3 regions of the Buttiauxella ferragutiae genome follow, and region 2 is predicted to be linked to each of the others. Evidence: predicted binding sites of a transcription regulator. Region 2 holds the regulator's gene; each other region holds the start of a gene.
What was found. Region 2 encodes sigma-54, which starts transcription at its own class of promoters, with help from an activator protein. Its sites were predicted from a motif close to GTTGGCACANNTTTCGCTNT; they were not measured.

Region 1: a site for sigma-54 is predicted at 2,081-2,100, ahead of hydN (electron transport protein HydN). Genes of this name have one in related genera too.
Region 3: a site for sigma-54 is predicted at 3,010-3,029, ahead of glnA (glutamate--ammonia ligase). Genes of this name have one in related genera too.

What each region holds. Positions count from the first base shown of each region.
Region 1 covers NZ_CP093332.1:206,212-211,670, reverse strand. Annotated here, with positions in the region: gene MNO13_RS00900 (formate hydrogenlyase maturation HycH family protein) at 1-366, shown strand, start outside; gene hycI (hydrogenase maturation peptidase HycI) at 359-835, shown strand; gene MNO13_RS00890 (hypothetical protein) at 980-1,660, opposite strand; gene hydN (electron transport protein HydN) at 2,144-2,689, shown strand; gene fdhF (formate dehydrogenase subunit alpha) at 2,726-4,876, shown strand; gene hypF (carbamoyltransferase HypF) at 5,001-5,459, shown strand, end outside.
Region 2 covers NZ_CP093332.1:503,721-509,179, reverse strand. Annotated here, with positions in the region: gene lptB (LPS export ABC transporter ATP-binding protein) at 1-214, shown strand, start outside; gene rpoN (RNA polymerase factor sigma-54) at 388-1,821, shown strand; gene hpf (ribosome hibernation promoting factor) at 1,844-2,131, shown strand; gene ptsN (PTS IIA-like nitrogen regulatory protein PtsN) at 2,339-2,830, shown strand; gene rapZ (RNase adapter RapZ) at 2,884-3,738, shown strand; gene npr (PTS phosphocarrier protein NPr) at 3,735-4,007, shown strand; gene mtgA (monofunctional biosynthetic peptidoglycan transglycosylase) at 4,013-4,741, opposite strand; gene elbB (isoprenoid biosynthesis glyoxalase ElbB) at 4,738-5,391, opposite strand.
Region 3 covers NZ_CP093332.1:5,246,650-5,252,108, reverse strand. Annotated here, with positions in the region: gene glnG (nitrogen regulation protein NR(I)) at 1-223, opposite strand, end outside; gene glnL (nitrogen regulation protein NR(II)) at 232-1,281, opposite strand; gene glnA (glutamate--ammonia ligase) at 1,514-2,923, opposite strand; gene typA (ribosome-dependent GTPase TypA) at 3,300-5,126, shown strand; gene yihX (glucose-1-phosphatase) at 5,280-5,459, shown strand, end outside.

The DNA.
Region 1 (5,459 bases), 300 kb from region 2:
GATGAAAACGACAACACCCCGAGTGATGCGCAACAGGTGGTTTATTACAGCCTGGCAATCGGCCACCATCTCGGCGTTATCGACTGCCTGAAAGAAAATTTAGTGTGTTCGTTTGAGCCTTACAAAGCGTGGATTGCCACGCTTGAAGAGGGCAGCGAAGCGCGGCGCAAAATGGAAGGTGTGCCGCGTTACGGTGAAATCGTTATCGATCAGAGCCATGTGGTTTTGTTGGCAAAAGCATTTGATGCCGCAAAACCGAATCAAACTGAACAGCAGCAAGAATGGAGCCAGGCGTTGCTCGATATGCTGCAAGCCATTCAACAAGAACCCGCCATTTATTTGATGGTACGGAGACGCTATGACTAACGTTTTACTTTGTGTCGGCAACAGCATGATGGGTGACGACGGTGCTGGCCCGTTGCTGGCAGAAAAGTGCCAGGCCGCCCCACAAGGCGACTGGATTGTTATCGACGGCGGCACCGCACCGGAAAACGATGTGGTGGCGATTCGTGAATTACGCCCGCAAAGATTGCTGCTGGTTGATGCCACGGATATGGGCCTGAACCCAGGTGAAATCCGTATCATCGACCCGGATGACATCGCCGAAATGTTTATGATGACCACCCACAACATGCCACTTAATTATTTGATCGATCAGATTAAAGAAGATGTTGCCGAGGTGATTTTCCTCGGCATTCAGCCTGATATTGTTGGTTTTTACTACCCAATGACCGACGCGATAAAAGCGGCGGTGGAAACGGTGTATCAGAGCCTGGCAGGCTGGGAAGGTAAAGGCGGCTTCACGGATTTAGAAGCACCTGATTTTGAGATGTAATGACGGCTGGGCATGGATGCCCATTCACGTCCTGTTTTTATCTCTTTACCAGGGAAGGATGCGAGCTAAATAATAGACGTTACATCGACGAACAGTCCCCCAACCAATAGAAATGCAACGTCAAATATCATTGATCAAATTAATTTATATAAAATTACTGACTGACATGGTTGTGTATGTTCTATATTGAGAATGAAACACCATATGTAGCGCACCTTCCATTTTCTTACGACCGACAAAATCATTTGGATAAATAATTTCACCCAAATTAGAATCAAAGAAACAAATATCGCGAGCGGCTATCTTCAGAGCAACGGAATGCCCAACGCTTGCGTTAACCATATTTATTTCATGCTTACCATTCATTACCAATTCATTCATCAAAGCTGATGCCGATACTCTACTTAGTCTGACCATACCTCTATAACGAATATGACCTTCTATTCTTACAATCTCATTAAATATTTCTTCTCTGGGAAGTGAGGTATACGCCAAAGCAACATGATAATGTTGATATTGGAGATTCATAACCCCGCGAATAATGCTCTGAGTTTTTGGCAAATGAAAATAATTCTCAACATTGCACGAATGCGGAGGTGAAATAAGGTAAGCTGCGCTAAATCCATAACAAGCCCCCCCCAATCCATATATTTCCTTGCCCTGAATATCCTTTTTCCCTGTTGCTCCAGTCCACACACCACCCAACTTTGTTCGATCGGTACCTGACCAACCGTACTTCCTCATGTAAGCACTCTGGCTAAAGTAATTGTATTTACCCTTAGTATTTCTGACATAAGTCATTAATGCATTTACTATGTTTGGCATCCAATCCCTTATATAGACTCATACGCATAAATTAAACAATACATAACAGATCACAGCGTTATCTCAATGGCTGAGATTTATGTAATAATTTGGGGTGGCACGCTATCACAAATATTATTACCTTTATACTTAAATAGTTATTAAGTATTATATAGTCATTATTAAAACCAATGATAAACCTCACAAATAAAACTATTTAATTAAAAAAGAAAATATATTATTAATATATTTGATATTGACACTACTTCATTGTTATCGATTACCTGAGTTTGAACGGCCAGGAAAAGCCGTTTATCTCCTGGTGAGGGCAACTCAATCCACTCTCTGTCATCTGCCCAAATGACATCGTCAAATGTGTCGATGTCACTGTCATCCCACCCCGGATCAATGCGCAAAGCCTTGAATCACGCTAGTTTCAAAGTTGGCACACTTTATGTATGCCTAAAGCAGTCTTATAAAAAACACTCTATCCAGGAGTCTCTGATGAACCGCTTCATCATTGCTGATTCGAGCAAATGTATTGGCTGTCGCACTTGCGAAGTGGCCTGTGTCGTGTCCCACCAGGAAGCACAGGATTGCGCGGCATTAACACCGCAAACTTTCCTGCCTCGTATTCACGTGGTTAAAGGCGTGAATGTTTCTACCGCAACGATGTGCCGCCAGTGCGAAGACGCACCTTGCGCCAACGTCTGCCCTAACGGGGCTATCAGCCGCGAACATGGTTTTGTGAATGTGATGCAGGAACGCTGCATCGGCTGCAAAACCTGTGTGGTTGCCTGCCCATATGGCGCGATGGAAGTGGTTGTTCGCCCGGTTGTGCGTAACAGCGGCGCGGGTCTTAACGTGATGGCTGAAAAAGCCGAAGCGAATAAGTGCGACCTTTGCCACACCCGTGCAGAAGGCCCGGCCTGTATGGAAGCCTGCCCAACCAACGCCATTATCTGCGTTGATCGCAACAAACTTGAACAAATGAATATCGAAAAACGCCGCCGTGCTGCGTTTGATGCGACTTCATCTATTTATTTCTAAACCCCTTTAACTTCACTTTTAACAGGTCTGTTACTGATGAAAAAAATTACCAGCGTCTGCCCTTACTGTGGCGCAGGCTGCAAACTCAAACTGGTTGTTGAGAAGAATAAAATTATCCGTGCCGAAGCGGCTGATGGCGTGACGAACCAAAATGAACTCTGCCTGAAAGGCTATTACGGCTGGGATTTTCTCAACGACACAAAACTGCTCACACCGCGTCTGACGCAGCCGATGATTCGTTATGAAAAAGGCGGCAAGCTCCAGCCTGTTAGCTGGGATGAAGCCATTAGCTATACCGCGAAACGCCTGAAAGCTATTAAAGAGCAATATGGCCCGCGTTCCATTATGACGACCGGTTCGTCACGCGGAACGGGTAACGAAACTAACTATGTGATGCAGAAGTTTGCCCGCGGTGTGCTGCATACCAACAACGTCGATTGCTGTGCGCGTGTTTGCCACGGGCCGTCGGTGGCGGGTTTGCAGGTGACGCTGGGAAATGGCGCGATGAGTAACTCCATCGGCGACATCGAACATTCAAAATGCCTGTTGGTATTTGGTTATAACTGCGCCGATTCGCACCCGATCGTGGCGCGTCGGGTGATTAAAGCGAAAGAAAATGGCGCGAAAATTATTGTTTGTGACCCGCGCCGCATCGAAACCGCGCGTATTGCAGACCAACATTTGCAGCTGAAAAACGGCTGTAATATGGCGCTGGTGAATGCCTTTGGCTACGTGCTGCTCGAAGAGAACCTCTACGATAAAGAGTACGTGGCGAAATTTACTGACGGTCTGGATGCTTACCGTGAAGTGGTAAAAGGCTACGCGCCAGAAGACGTTGAGCATTTGACTGGCGTACCGGCGCATCAGGTTCGTCAGGCGATGCGGACGTTCGCCGCAGCTCCTTCAGCCACCATCATGTGGGGCATGGGCGTGACGCAGTTTGGTCAGGCAGTCGACGTGGTAAAAGGCTTATCAAGCCTGGCACTGCTGACCGGTAACCTGGGGCGTGAAAACGTTGGCGTTGGCCCGGTACGTGGGCAAAACAACGTGCAGGGTGCGTGTGATATGGGCGTGCTGCCGAACCAGTTCCCTGGCTATCAGGATGTGGTTGACCCGGACGTTCGTGCCAAATTTGCCAAAGCATGGGGCATCAACGTTGATGATATGGACGACAAAGTCGGCGTGCGTATCACCGAAGTGCCGCATATGGCCATCGAAGGCGAAATGAAAGCCTATTACATCATGGGCGAAGACCCGTTGCAGACCGAAGCCGATCTTGGCCTGGTGCGCAAAGGGTTTGAAGCGCTCGATTTTGTGGTAGTGCAGGACATCTTTATGACCAAAACCGCCGAAGTGGCGGATGTGATTTTGCCAGCGACTTCCTGGGGCGAACACGGTGGCGTATTCACCTGTGCGGACCGCGGCTTCCAGCGTTTTGAAAAAGCCATTGATGCGAAATACAACGTCAAACGTGACTGGGAAATTATCAGCCTGCTCGCAACCGAGATGGGCTACCCGATGCACTACGACAACAACCAGCAAATCTGGGACGAACTGCGCGAACTCTGCCCGCTGTTCTTTGGTGTGACCTGGGAAAAAATGGGTGAAATGGGCCATGTTCAGTGGCCGTGCCCGACGCTTGACCACCCTGGCACGCCGTATCTCTACAAAGACAGCAAGTTTGATACACCAAATGGTAAAGGCCAGCTTTTTGCCGCGCAGTGGCGTGCACCTGCCGAAGTGCCAGATGCCGAATATCCGCTGGTGCTGTGTACCGTGCGTGAAGTTGGCCACTACTCTTGCCGCTCGATGACCGGTAACTGTGCGGCGCTGCAAACCCTGGCCGATGAACCTGGATTTGTGCAAATGAACCCGACAGACGCCAACCTGCTCGGCATTAAAGACAAGCAACTGGTGTGGGTCAGTTCACGTCGCGGCAAAGTTATCAGCCGTGCAGAAGTGAACGAGCGCATTAACGTAGGCTCCGTTTACATGACCTACCAATGGTGGATTGGTGCGTGTAATGAGCTAACGCAGGACAACCTGGACCCGATTTCCAAAACACCGGAAACCAAGTATTGCGCGGTCAACGTTAGCCAGATTGCCGACCAGCAATGGGCAGAAAACTACGCTCAGACGACCTATAGCGATATGAAAGCGCGTTTGCGTCAGGCTGTAGAAGTTTAAGTGTAAAAACAACCCTCATCCCAACCTTCTCCCTGAGGGAGAAGGAGTATTCCCCCTCTCCTGTGGGAGAGGGTTGGGGTGAGGACGAAAGTTTTAAGGAACAATTGTGAATTTTAACGGCGTGATGCTACGCATTCGCGGCAAAGTGCAGGGCGTTGGCTTCCGGCCATTCGTCTGGCAACTGGCGCAACAACTCAGCCTCACCGGCGATGTCTGCAATGACGGCGCGGGTGTGTTAGTGCGCCTGACATCCACCGCCGATGCGTTTATCACCAGGCTTCACGCCCATTGCCCGCCACTGGCGCGTATCGATAGCCTTGAACAATCGCCAATGCAGTGGGAAACGCTACCCCAGGATTTCACCATTCGCCACAGTCACAGCAGCGCGATGGAGACACAAATCGTCCCCGACGCCGCCACCTGCCCGGATTGCCTGCGCGAACTCAATGATCCAAACAATCGCCGTTATCGCTATCCGTTTATCAATTGCACCCACTGCGGCCCGCGCTTCACCATTATTAATGCCATGCCGTATGACCGGCCAAACACGGTGATGGCGGCTTTTCCACTTTGCCCAGCGTGT
Region 2 (5,459 bases):
CTCCGTCATCGACATCAAGCGAATCATTGAGCATCTGCGCGACAGTGGGCTCGGGGTGTTGATTACTGACCATAACGTACGCGAAACGCTGGCTGTTTGTGAACGTGCCTACATCGTAAGCCAGGGCCATTTAATCGCCCATGGCACTCCAGCCGAAATCCTGGAAGACGAGCATGTTAAGCGCGTGTATCTGGGCGAAGAGTTCAGACTCTGATAGGGTAGTAAAAATTATAATATTTATACTCAAAATAATTCGAGTTGCAGGTAGGCGACAAGGGAGTTCATCCCAGGAGCTTACTTGAGTAAGTGACTGGGGTGAAGGAGTGCAGTCAACACCCCTGCAGCTCGAAGTATGACGAGTATAACCTGAGGAAGCTCGCTCTGAATATGAAGCAAGGTTTGCAATTACGGCTTAGCCAACAACTTGCTATGACTCCCCAGTTACAGCAGGCAATTCGTCTGTTGCAACTTTCGACGTTAGAGCTACAGCAAGAACTTCAGCAAGCACTGGAAAGTAACCCACTGCTTGAGCAAACCGATCTGCATGAAGAAGTTGAAACTCAGGAAGTACGTGAAAACGAAGCGTTAGATACCCGTGAGGCGCTTGAGCAAAAAGAAATGCCTGACGAGTTACCGCTGGATACCAGTTGGGACGAAATCTACACCGCAGGCACTCCATCAGGAACCGGAAGCGATTATATCGACGACGAATTGCCGGTTTATCAGGGGGAAACGACCCAGTCTCTTCAGGATTATCTGATGTGGCAGGTTGATCTCACCCCGTTTTCAGATACTGACACAGCAATTGCGACCTCTATTGTCGATGCCGTTGACGAAATGGGTTATCTCACAGTTTCTCTGGAAGAAATTCTGGAAAGCATGGGTGATGACGAAATCACCCTCGACGAAGTGGAAGCCGTACTCAAACGCGTTCAACGCTTCGATCCTGTGGGTGTTGCCGCACGTGATCTACGCGATTGCCTGCTCATACAGCTTTCACAGTTCGCTCGCGAAACGCCATGGTTAACCGAAGCCAGCTTGATTGTCAGCGATCACCTGGATCTGCTCGCTAACCATGACTTCCGCAGCCTGATGCGCGTCACCCGTCTGAAAGAAGAGGTGCTGAAAGAGGCAATGTGCCTGATTCAGTCTCTTGACCCACGCCCAGGGCAATCCATTCAGACCGGTGAACCGGAATATGTCATACCGGATGTTCTGGTGAAAAAAACGCAAGGTCACTGGACTGTAGAACTCAATGCCGACAGCCTCCCTCGCCTGAAAATAAACCAGCAGTACGCTGCAATGGGCACCAGTGCCCGCAATGACAGCGACTCGCAATTTATTCGCAGTAATCTGCAAGAAGCAAAGTGGCTGATTAAGAGCCTGGAAAGCCGGAACGACACGCTGCTGCGCGTCAGTCGCTGTATCGTTGAACAGCAACAAGGCTTTTTTGAACACGGCGAAGAGCACATGAAACCGATGGTGCTTGCTGATATCGCTCAGGTCGTAGAAATGCATGAATCGACCATTTCCCGAGTGACCACGCAAAAATATTTACATAGCCCACGCGGCATTTTTGAATTGAAGTATTTCTTCTCAAGCCACGTTAATACCGAAGGTGGAGGTGAAGCCTCCTCGACGGCAATTCGTGCATTGGTGAAGAAATTAATTGCTGCGGAAAACCCTGCGAAACCACTGAGTGATAGCAAGTTAACGACTATGCTATCGGATCAGGGGATCATGGTGGCACGCCGCACTGTTGCGAAGTACCGAGAGTCTTTATCCATACCACCGTCAAATCAGCGTAAACAGTTGGTTTGACTTAACCGATAAGGAAGACACTATGCAGCTCAACATTACAGGACATAACGTCGAAATCACTGACGCACTGCGCGAATTTGTGAGTACGAAGTTTGCCAAACTGGAGCAGTACTTCGATAGAATTAACCAAGTCTATATTGTGTTAAAAGTGGAAAAAGTCACGCATATTGCCGATTCAACGCTTCATGTAAATGGTGGTGAAATTCATGCCAGCGCGGAAGGGCAGGATATGTATGCGGCGATTGACGGTCTGATTGATAAACTGGCTCGCCAGTTAACCAAACATAAAGATAAACTAAAACAACACTGATAATCCGGGCAACTGTTTAAGCAGTTACCCAAAATAATTCGAGTTGCAGAAAGGCGGCTACACAGTGAATCCCCATGAGCTTACTCTGGTAAGTGACTGGGGTGAGCGAGGAAGCCAACGCATATGCAACTTGAAGTATGAAGGGTAAAGACGGCTCGTTGCGTGGAGTAGCGGGCCGTTAGCATAACAGGGTGCTTAGGTGAACTTATGATGAACAACGATTCTGCTCTACAACTTAGTCAAGTCCTGAACAAGGAATGTACCCGTACCAACGTACATTGCCAGAGTAAAAAGCGTGCACTGGAAATCATCAGTGAACTGGCAGCAAAACAGCTCGGCCTGCCACCACAAGTGGTATTTGAGGCTGTATTGACGCGCGAACGCATGGGCAGTACCGGTATCGGAAATGGCATCGCCATTCCCCATGGGAAACTGGAAGAAGATACGACTCGTGCCGTTGGGGTGTTTATTAAACTGGAAACCCCTATCGCTTTTGACGCCATCGATAACCAACCGGTTGACCTGATGTTTGCGCTGCTTGTTCCTGCGGATCAAACAAAAACGCACTTACATACTTTGTCTCTGGTAGCAAAACGTCTGGCTGACAAAACGATTTGCCGCCGCCTGCGTTCTGCACAGAGCGATGAAGAGCTTTATCAGATCATTACCGAAACAGAACAAGGTAGTGAAAGTGAATAATCTGGCTGCGGTCACGGGTATGCCGCAGCAAGAAAAGTTGGGGGAGTGAAAACATGGTGCTGATGATTGTCAGCGGCCGCTCTGGTTCAGGGAAGTCTGTAGCCTTGCGTGCACTAGAAGATATGGGATTCTACTGTGTAGATAACCTACCAGTGGTGCTATTACCTGATCTTGCTAAAACCCTCGCAGAACGCCAAATTTCTGCGGCAGTCAGCATCGACGTGCGTAACATGCCGGAAAATCCGGAGATCTTTGAACAGGCAATGACCAATCTGCCTGACTCATTCTCACCACAATTGTTGTTCCTTGATGCCGATCGCAACACGCTGATTCGTCGTTATAGTGACACGCGCCGCTTGCACCCGCTTTCCAGTAAAAATCTCTCGCTGGAAAGTGCGATAGATGAAGAAAGTGACTTGCTGGAGCCATTGAAATCCAGAGCCGATCTGATCATCGACACCTCTGAGATGTCGGTGCATGAGCTCGCGGAAATGCTGCGTACCCGTTTGCTTGGTAAACGTGAACGTGAGCTGACAATGGTGTTCGAGTCCTTTGGCTTTAAACATGGTATTCCGATTGATGCGGATTACGTGTTCGATGTGCGCTTCCTGCCAAACCCGCACTGGGACCCGAAGCTGCGCCCGATGACCGGTCTGGACAGACCTGTTGCTGCGTTCCTCGACCGTCATACCGAAGTCCACAATTTTATCTACCAGACGCGTAGCTATCTTGAGCTATGGTTACCTATGCTGGAAACCAATAACCGCAGCTATCTAACTGTGGCGATTGGCTGTACCGGCGGTAAACACCGTTCAGTTTATATCGCTGAACAGTTGGCAGATTATTTCCGTTCACGCGGCAAGAACGTGCAATCCCGTCACCGCACGCTGGAAAAACGTAAAACATGACCGTAAAACAGACCGTTGAGATAACCAACAAACTGGGCATGCACGCACGCCCAGCGATGAAGCTGTTCGAACTGGTACAAAGCTTTGACGCCGAAGTGATGCTGCGCAACGAGGCTGGCACGGAAGCTGAAGCCAATAGCGTCATTGCATTGCTGATGCTGGATTCTGCTAAAGGGGGTCACATTGAAATTGAAGTCACTGGCCCCGAAGAAGAACAGGCATTGAACGCCGTTATCGCGCTATTCAATGCCGGTTTTGACGAAGACTAATTAACTCACTTCAACTCATGCTGCGCCATAAACGATTCGCCACCTAGCTGGCGCATCTGGCGCAAAATCCATTGCTGACGCTGGTGTACATAACCGGAAGGAGCATTCGCTTTAAAGCGAATGGGATTAGGGAGAACGGCTGCGAGAAGTGCTGCTTCTGATGCCGTAAGGCGGCTGGCAGGTTTATGGAAATAGCGCTGCGAGGCGGCTTCCACACCAAAAACCCCATCACCAAACTCCGCGATATTCAGGTAAACCGCCAGGATGCGGCGTTTAGTCCAGACCACTTCCATGCCAAGGGTCAATCCCGCTTCCAGGCCTTTGCGCAGATAACTACGACCATCCCACAGGAATAGGTTTTTCGCCGTTTGCTGAGAGAGTGTGGATGCACCACGAACGCGATTTTCATTTCGCTCATTATGTGCAATAGCTTTCTCAATTGCCGTTACATCAAACCCCCAGTGATCAGGGAATTTCTGGTCTTCTGCCGCAATCACCGCCAGCCCCATCCACGGCGAGATCTCGTCCATGCTCACCCAATCCGAGTGCGCAACATAACTAAAATCACCGCTGAACCAGGCACTAAACTGCCGCTCGACCATCACTGCTGAAAACGGCACCGGCATAAAACTAAACAGGATTATCCCGGCCAGCCAAATTCCCGCCAGTGCCAGTAGACCACGCAACAGCCAGCGCTTGAAAAAGCTCAAGAGCGCGATACGCCCTTTCTTCATGCAGTCATATCCACGACACGGGCCACCAGCTTTTCGATACCCATTGCGGCTTCATCGATACGGGTCGCCAGCATATAAGCAGGCGTGGTCACCACTTTGTGTTCTTCATCAACCACAATATCGTCAACCGGGCACGGAACATGTTCGGCCCCCATTTCTTCAACGACTTCTGCCGTGTCGATATCTGTACCGATAGTCAAACGCACCGGCACATCAAGAATTTTTGGTAACATCACTGGGGCAATACAAATAAAGCCGAGTGGTTTACCCTGGGCATGGCAATCACGAGCCAGACGGCGTAGATCGCTATCAATCTGGCAGTCGCTCCCATGGCTTGCAAAATTACATAAGTTTTTCGCCGCGCCAAAACCGCCTGGCACAATAAGCGCATCCAGTTGACTGGCATCGGCCTGCGCTAATGGCGCTACCGCACCACGAGTAATTCGCGCCGCTTCAGCCAGCACATTACGATGCTCAATAGACTTATTATTAGTCAGGTGATTAATAACATCTGCTTGAGGTTTATCGGGTGCAAAACATACCGCTTCAGCACCTGACCGAGCGATAGCCAGCAGGGTAATCACAGCTTCCTGAATCTCACTTCCGTCGTAGACCCCACACCCACTGAGCACCACACCAATCTTCTTCATTCAGCCATTCCTTTTCATCATGCAAATTTCATCATCAGTTATGATGATTTGATCGCTATGCTTCACAC
Region 3 (5,459 bases), 540 kb from region 2:
TCGGGTGGCGTTGTTTAATCTGCTTTAGCAGCGCCAGGCCATCCATGCCGGGCATGCGAATATCAGATAACAAAACGTCCGGGGTTTTGGTTGCAAGAGCATTCAGGACTTCAGTGCCACTTTCAAATGTGGTGCAGCTTAAACCAGCCCCTGTTAGTGCGCGTTCCAACACCCAACGGATGGAGCTATCGTCATCAACGATCCAAACTATCCCTCGTTGCATAAAGACCTCTACTTACGAATGGGCAGGTAAACCGAAAACTCGGTATGACCTGGCCAACTGTTAAATTCGATTTTTCCCGAATGCTGATCGATCAAGTTGCGTGCAATAGAAAGACCCAATCCTGTCCCTCCTTCACGGCCACTCACCATTGGGTAGAATAGTGTGTCCTGCAGATGGGCCGGAATACCCGGACCGTTGTCTTCAACATCAATTCGTGCAGCCAGTCGGTAACGAGTACCGTGCAGCGTAATTTGAAAGGCGGTACGCGTGCGTAACACAATCTCACCACCATCGCTGCCGAGCGCCTGAAGCGCGTTGCGCACAATATTCAATAAAATCTGTTCAATTTGGTCTGGGTCGTGCGCTAACTCAGGCAAACTTGGGTCGTAATCTCTTACCAGCGACACGTTGGCAGGTAATTCCATCGACACCAGTTTCATCACCCGTTCGGTGACTTTATGAATACTTTCAGTAACGTGCATGCCAGGTTGCTGCGGGCCTAACAGCCTGTCGACCAGATTACGTAAACGATCAGCCTGCTCAATAATCACCTTGGTGTATTCAGTGAGCGAAGGATCGGGTAAGGCTTTTGCCAGTAATTGCGCGGCACCACGTAACCCACCAAGTGGATTTTTAATCTCATGAGCCAGCCCACGTACTAAGTCACGAGCGGCAATTTGCTGTGCCTGCTGTAACTGTTCCTGACTTAAACGTCGTTGGTTATCCATCGGCGCCATTTCCATCAGGATGAAACCTTCTGGTAAACGTTGTGCTGTCAGGGAAAGAATGTGGGAGCGGCTATCGATAACCAGCGTGACTTCGTTATCGGTAAAACCCTGGCCGGAGGTCAGGCTTTCCTGCATCAAGCCAATATTTAGTGAAAAGTAACTCAACAGCTCTGGTAACGGTGTGCCGTACAGCTTGCGTGAACTTTGCGCCAAAAGTTGCTGTGCCGCCGGATTGGCGTAATGCACCGCCAGTTCGTCATCGACCAGTAAAATGCTATTGATTAAAGAATTCAGGATCTGCCCAGCATCGGGCAGCGTGCCGGTTGCCATACAGCAGTCTCCGATAATTTGCACTGTGATGGTGCATTATAGTTTCCTGGCAGCAAAAGATATTGTTGCAGCAGATTATTTGTGGAGAAAAAAGCCCATCCTGAGATGGGCTAAAAGTTTCCACGGCAACTAAAAATCTTCTGAGACTGATGACAAACCACTTCGTAGGTCGGATAAGCGCAGCCCTACAACACCTGTTTAGTGAATTTTGTCAGCAATCTGCTCAACGTCATTAAACGCTGTAATACAGTTCAAACTCGACTGGGTGCGGAGTCATACGCACGCGGTCGTTTTCTTCGATACGCAGCGCGATGTAAGCATCGATAGCTTCATCAGTGAACACGCCGCCCGCAGTCAGGAACTCGCGGTCTTCGTTCAGGCAGTTCAGTGCTTCTTCCAGAGAGCCTGCAACTTGTGGGATCTCTTTTGCTTCTTCTGGAGGCAAGTCGTACAGGTTTTTGTCCATTGCTTCGCCCGGATGGATTTTGTTCTTGATACCATCAAGACCAGCCATCAGCAGTGCTGCGAAGCACAGGTACGGGTTAGCCGCTGGGTCCGGGAAGCGCACTTCGATACGACGTGCTTTCGGAGACGCAACTACTGGGATACGGATTGAAGCGGAACGGTTAGCTGCAGAGTAAGCCAGCATAACTGGAGCTTCGTAACCCGGGACCAGACGCTTGTAGGAGTTGGTGGTTGGGTTAGCCAGGGCGTTGATGGCTTTAGCGTGTTTGATAACACCGCCGATGTAGTACAGCGCTTGCTCAGACAGGCCAGCATATTTGTCACCAGCGAACAGGTTTACACCGTTCTTAGCCAGGGACATATGGCAGTGCATACCAGAACCGTTATCGCCAAACATTGGTTTTGGCATAAAGGTCGCTGTTTTGCCGTAAGCATGAGCAACGTTATGAACCACATATTTGTAGATCTGAATCTCATCTGCTTTTTTAGTCATGGTGTTGAAGCGGGTAGCCACTTCGTTCTGACCAGCAGTTGCTACTTCGTGGTGGTGAGCTTCAACAACCAGGCCCATTTGCTCCATAGTCAGACACATTGCAGAACGCAGGTCTTGTGCGGAGTCAACCGGAGGAACTGGGAAGTAACCGCCTTTAACAGCAGGACGGTGGCCTTTGTTGCCGCCTTCGTATTTGGTGCCGCTGTTCCATGCGCCTTCGATATCATCGATAGCCACGTGAGAACCGGAGATGGAGCTACCGAAACGAACGTCGTCGAACAAGAAGAACTCTGGTTCTGGCCCGAACAGTACGGTATCGGCGATGCCAGTAGAACGCAGGTAGTCTTCAGCACGCTTGGAAATGGAGCGTGGATCGCGGTCATAACCCTGCATGGTGCCAGGCTCAAGAATGTCGCAACGAATGATCAGCGTAGAATCAGCGAAGAATGGGTCAATAACAGCGGTAGATGCATCTGGCATCAGAACCATGTCGGATTCATTGATGCCTTTCCAGCCACCAATTGAAGAACCATCAAACATTTTGCCTTCTTCGAAGAAGTCAGCAGTAACCTGATGAGCAGGGATAGTGACGTGCTGTTCTTTACCTTTGGTGTCAGTGAAGCGCAAATCTACAAACTTCACTTCGTGTTCATTCAGCATCGTCAAAACGTGTTCAGCGGACATACTTAACTCTCCCGGATTGGTCATTGTCGTCGTGGTAACGAGGTGTTCAATACTTTCTTCGTTTGGCTATTCGCCCTAAAATGTTTAAAGCGAAATCTGTGCCAACTTTTAAATTACCCTAAAAAGGCGCTATCATGCGCACCATAGTGCAAAAGGGATGCACCATGATGGATAGTTTGCACCAATGTAGTGCTTCAGTCTGAGATTTGAGCACCATATTGGTGCAATTTTCGTTGTGGCTCCCTTTTTTGCTCCGTGAAAGCGATCACAAACCCTTACTTTCAACATTGTTTGTAAAAGTTCTTTGTGATCCTGTTATGTCCTTCGATTAATACGTGTACAATAACGCGCTATTTCTAATGCCTGAGGCAAAGTTGTGATCGAAAATCTGCGTAATATCGCCATCATCGCGCACGTTGACCATGGTAAAACTACCCTGGTTGATAAGCTGCTGCAGCAATCTGGTACTTTCAGTAACGACCGTGCTGAAGCCACTGAACGCGTGATGGACTCCAACGATTTGGAGAAAGAGCGTGGGATTACCATCCTCGCTAAAAACACCGCTATCAAATGGAATGACTACCGTATCAATATCGTTGATACCCCTGGGCACGCCGACTTCGGTGGTGAAGTTGAACGTGTAATGTCCATGGTAGACTCCGTTCTGCTGGTCGTTGATGCAATGGATGGCCCAATGCCGCAGACGCGCTTCGTAACCAAGAAGGCATTTGCTCATGGTTTGAAGCCAATTGTTGTTATCAACAAAGTTGACCGTCCTGGCGCGCGTCCTGACTGGGTTGTTGATCAGGTGTTCGACCTGTTCGTAAACCTTGACGCTACTGACGAGCAACTCGATTTCCCAATCATCTACGCATCAGCGTTGATGGGTATCGCAGGTAACGATCACGGTGATATGGCGGAAGACATGACCCCGCTGTACCAGGCGATTGTTGACCACGTTAAAGCACCAAGCGTTGACCTTGATGGTCCGTTCCAGATGCAAATCTCCCAGCTCGATTACAACAACTACGTTGGTGTTATCGGCATCGGTCGCATCAAACGCGGTAAAGTGAAGCCTAACCAGCAAATCACTATCATCGACAGCGAAGGTAAAACTCGTAACGGTAAAGTCGGTAAAGTACTGACCCACCTCGGCCTGGAGCGTATTGAATCCACCGAAGCGGAAGCCGGCGACATCATCGCGATTACCGGTCTGGGCGAGCTGAACATCTCCGACACCCTTTGCGACACGCAAAATGTTGAAGCGCTGCCAGCACTGTCTGTTGATGAACCAACTGTTACCATGTTCTTCAACGTCAACACCTCTCCGTTCTGTGGCAAAGAAGGTAAATTTGTTACCTCTCGTCAGATCCTTGACCGCCTGAACAAAGAGCTGGTGCACAACGTTGCACTGCGTGTTGAAGAAACCGAAGATGCGGATGCATTCCGTGTATCCGGTCGTGGTGAGCTGCACCTGTCTGTTCTTATCGAAAACATGCGTCGTGAAGGCTTCGAACTGGCTGTGTCCCGTCCGAAAGTAATCAACCGTATGATCGATGGTCGTATGCAAGAGCCGTTCGAGAACGTGACTCTGGATATCGAAGAACAACACCAGGGTTCTGTGATGCAGGCGATGGGCGAGCGTAAGGGCGATGTCAAAGACATGATCCCTGACGGCAAAGGCCGTATCCGTCTGGATTACCTGATTCCAGCACGTGGCTTGATTGGCTTCCGTACTGAGTTCATGACCATGACTTCTGGTACGGGTCTGCTGTACTCCACATTCAGCCATTACGACGACGTGAAACCAGGCGAAATCGGCCAGCGTCAGAACGGCGTGCTGATCTCTAACGGCCAGGGTAAAGCGGTTGCGTTTGCTCTGTTCGGTCTGCAAGATCGCGGCAAGTTGTTCCTGGGCCACGGTGCAGAAGTTTACGAAGGCCAGATCATCGGTATTCACAGTCGTTCTAACGACCTGACTGTAAACTGCCTGACCGGTAAGAAACTGACCAACATGCGTGCTTCTGGTACTGACGAAGCAACCACTCTGGTCCCAGCACTGAAGATGTCTCTGGAGCAAGCTCTGGAATTCATCGATGACGACGAACTGGTAGAAGTGACTCCAACTTCTGTCCGTATTCGTAAACGTCACCTGACTGAAAACGACCGCAAACGCGCGGGTCGTGGCGGCAAAGAAGCGTAAGTTTCTTTCCTGCAAAGCATTGAAGCCCTGCCTGTTTAGGCGGGGCTTTTTTTTGCACTGTTGCTCGCAGAACCTGCATCATTGCAAACCCGCCGATAGTCAAAGCCTCCCTTTACCGCTACAGTTATTTGTCCATACGCAAAGGAGAGGCTTATGCTGTATATCTTTGATTTAGGCAACGTCATTGTTGATATCGACTTCAACCGCGTGATGGGGGTATGGAGCGATTACAGCCGTATACCGCTAGCGAATTTGCAAAAAAGCTTTGTGATGGGGGAGGCTTTCAAACGCCACGAGCGTGGGCAAATTAGTGATGAAGAGTTTGCTGAAGCG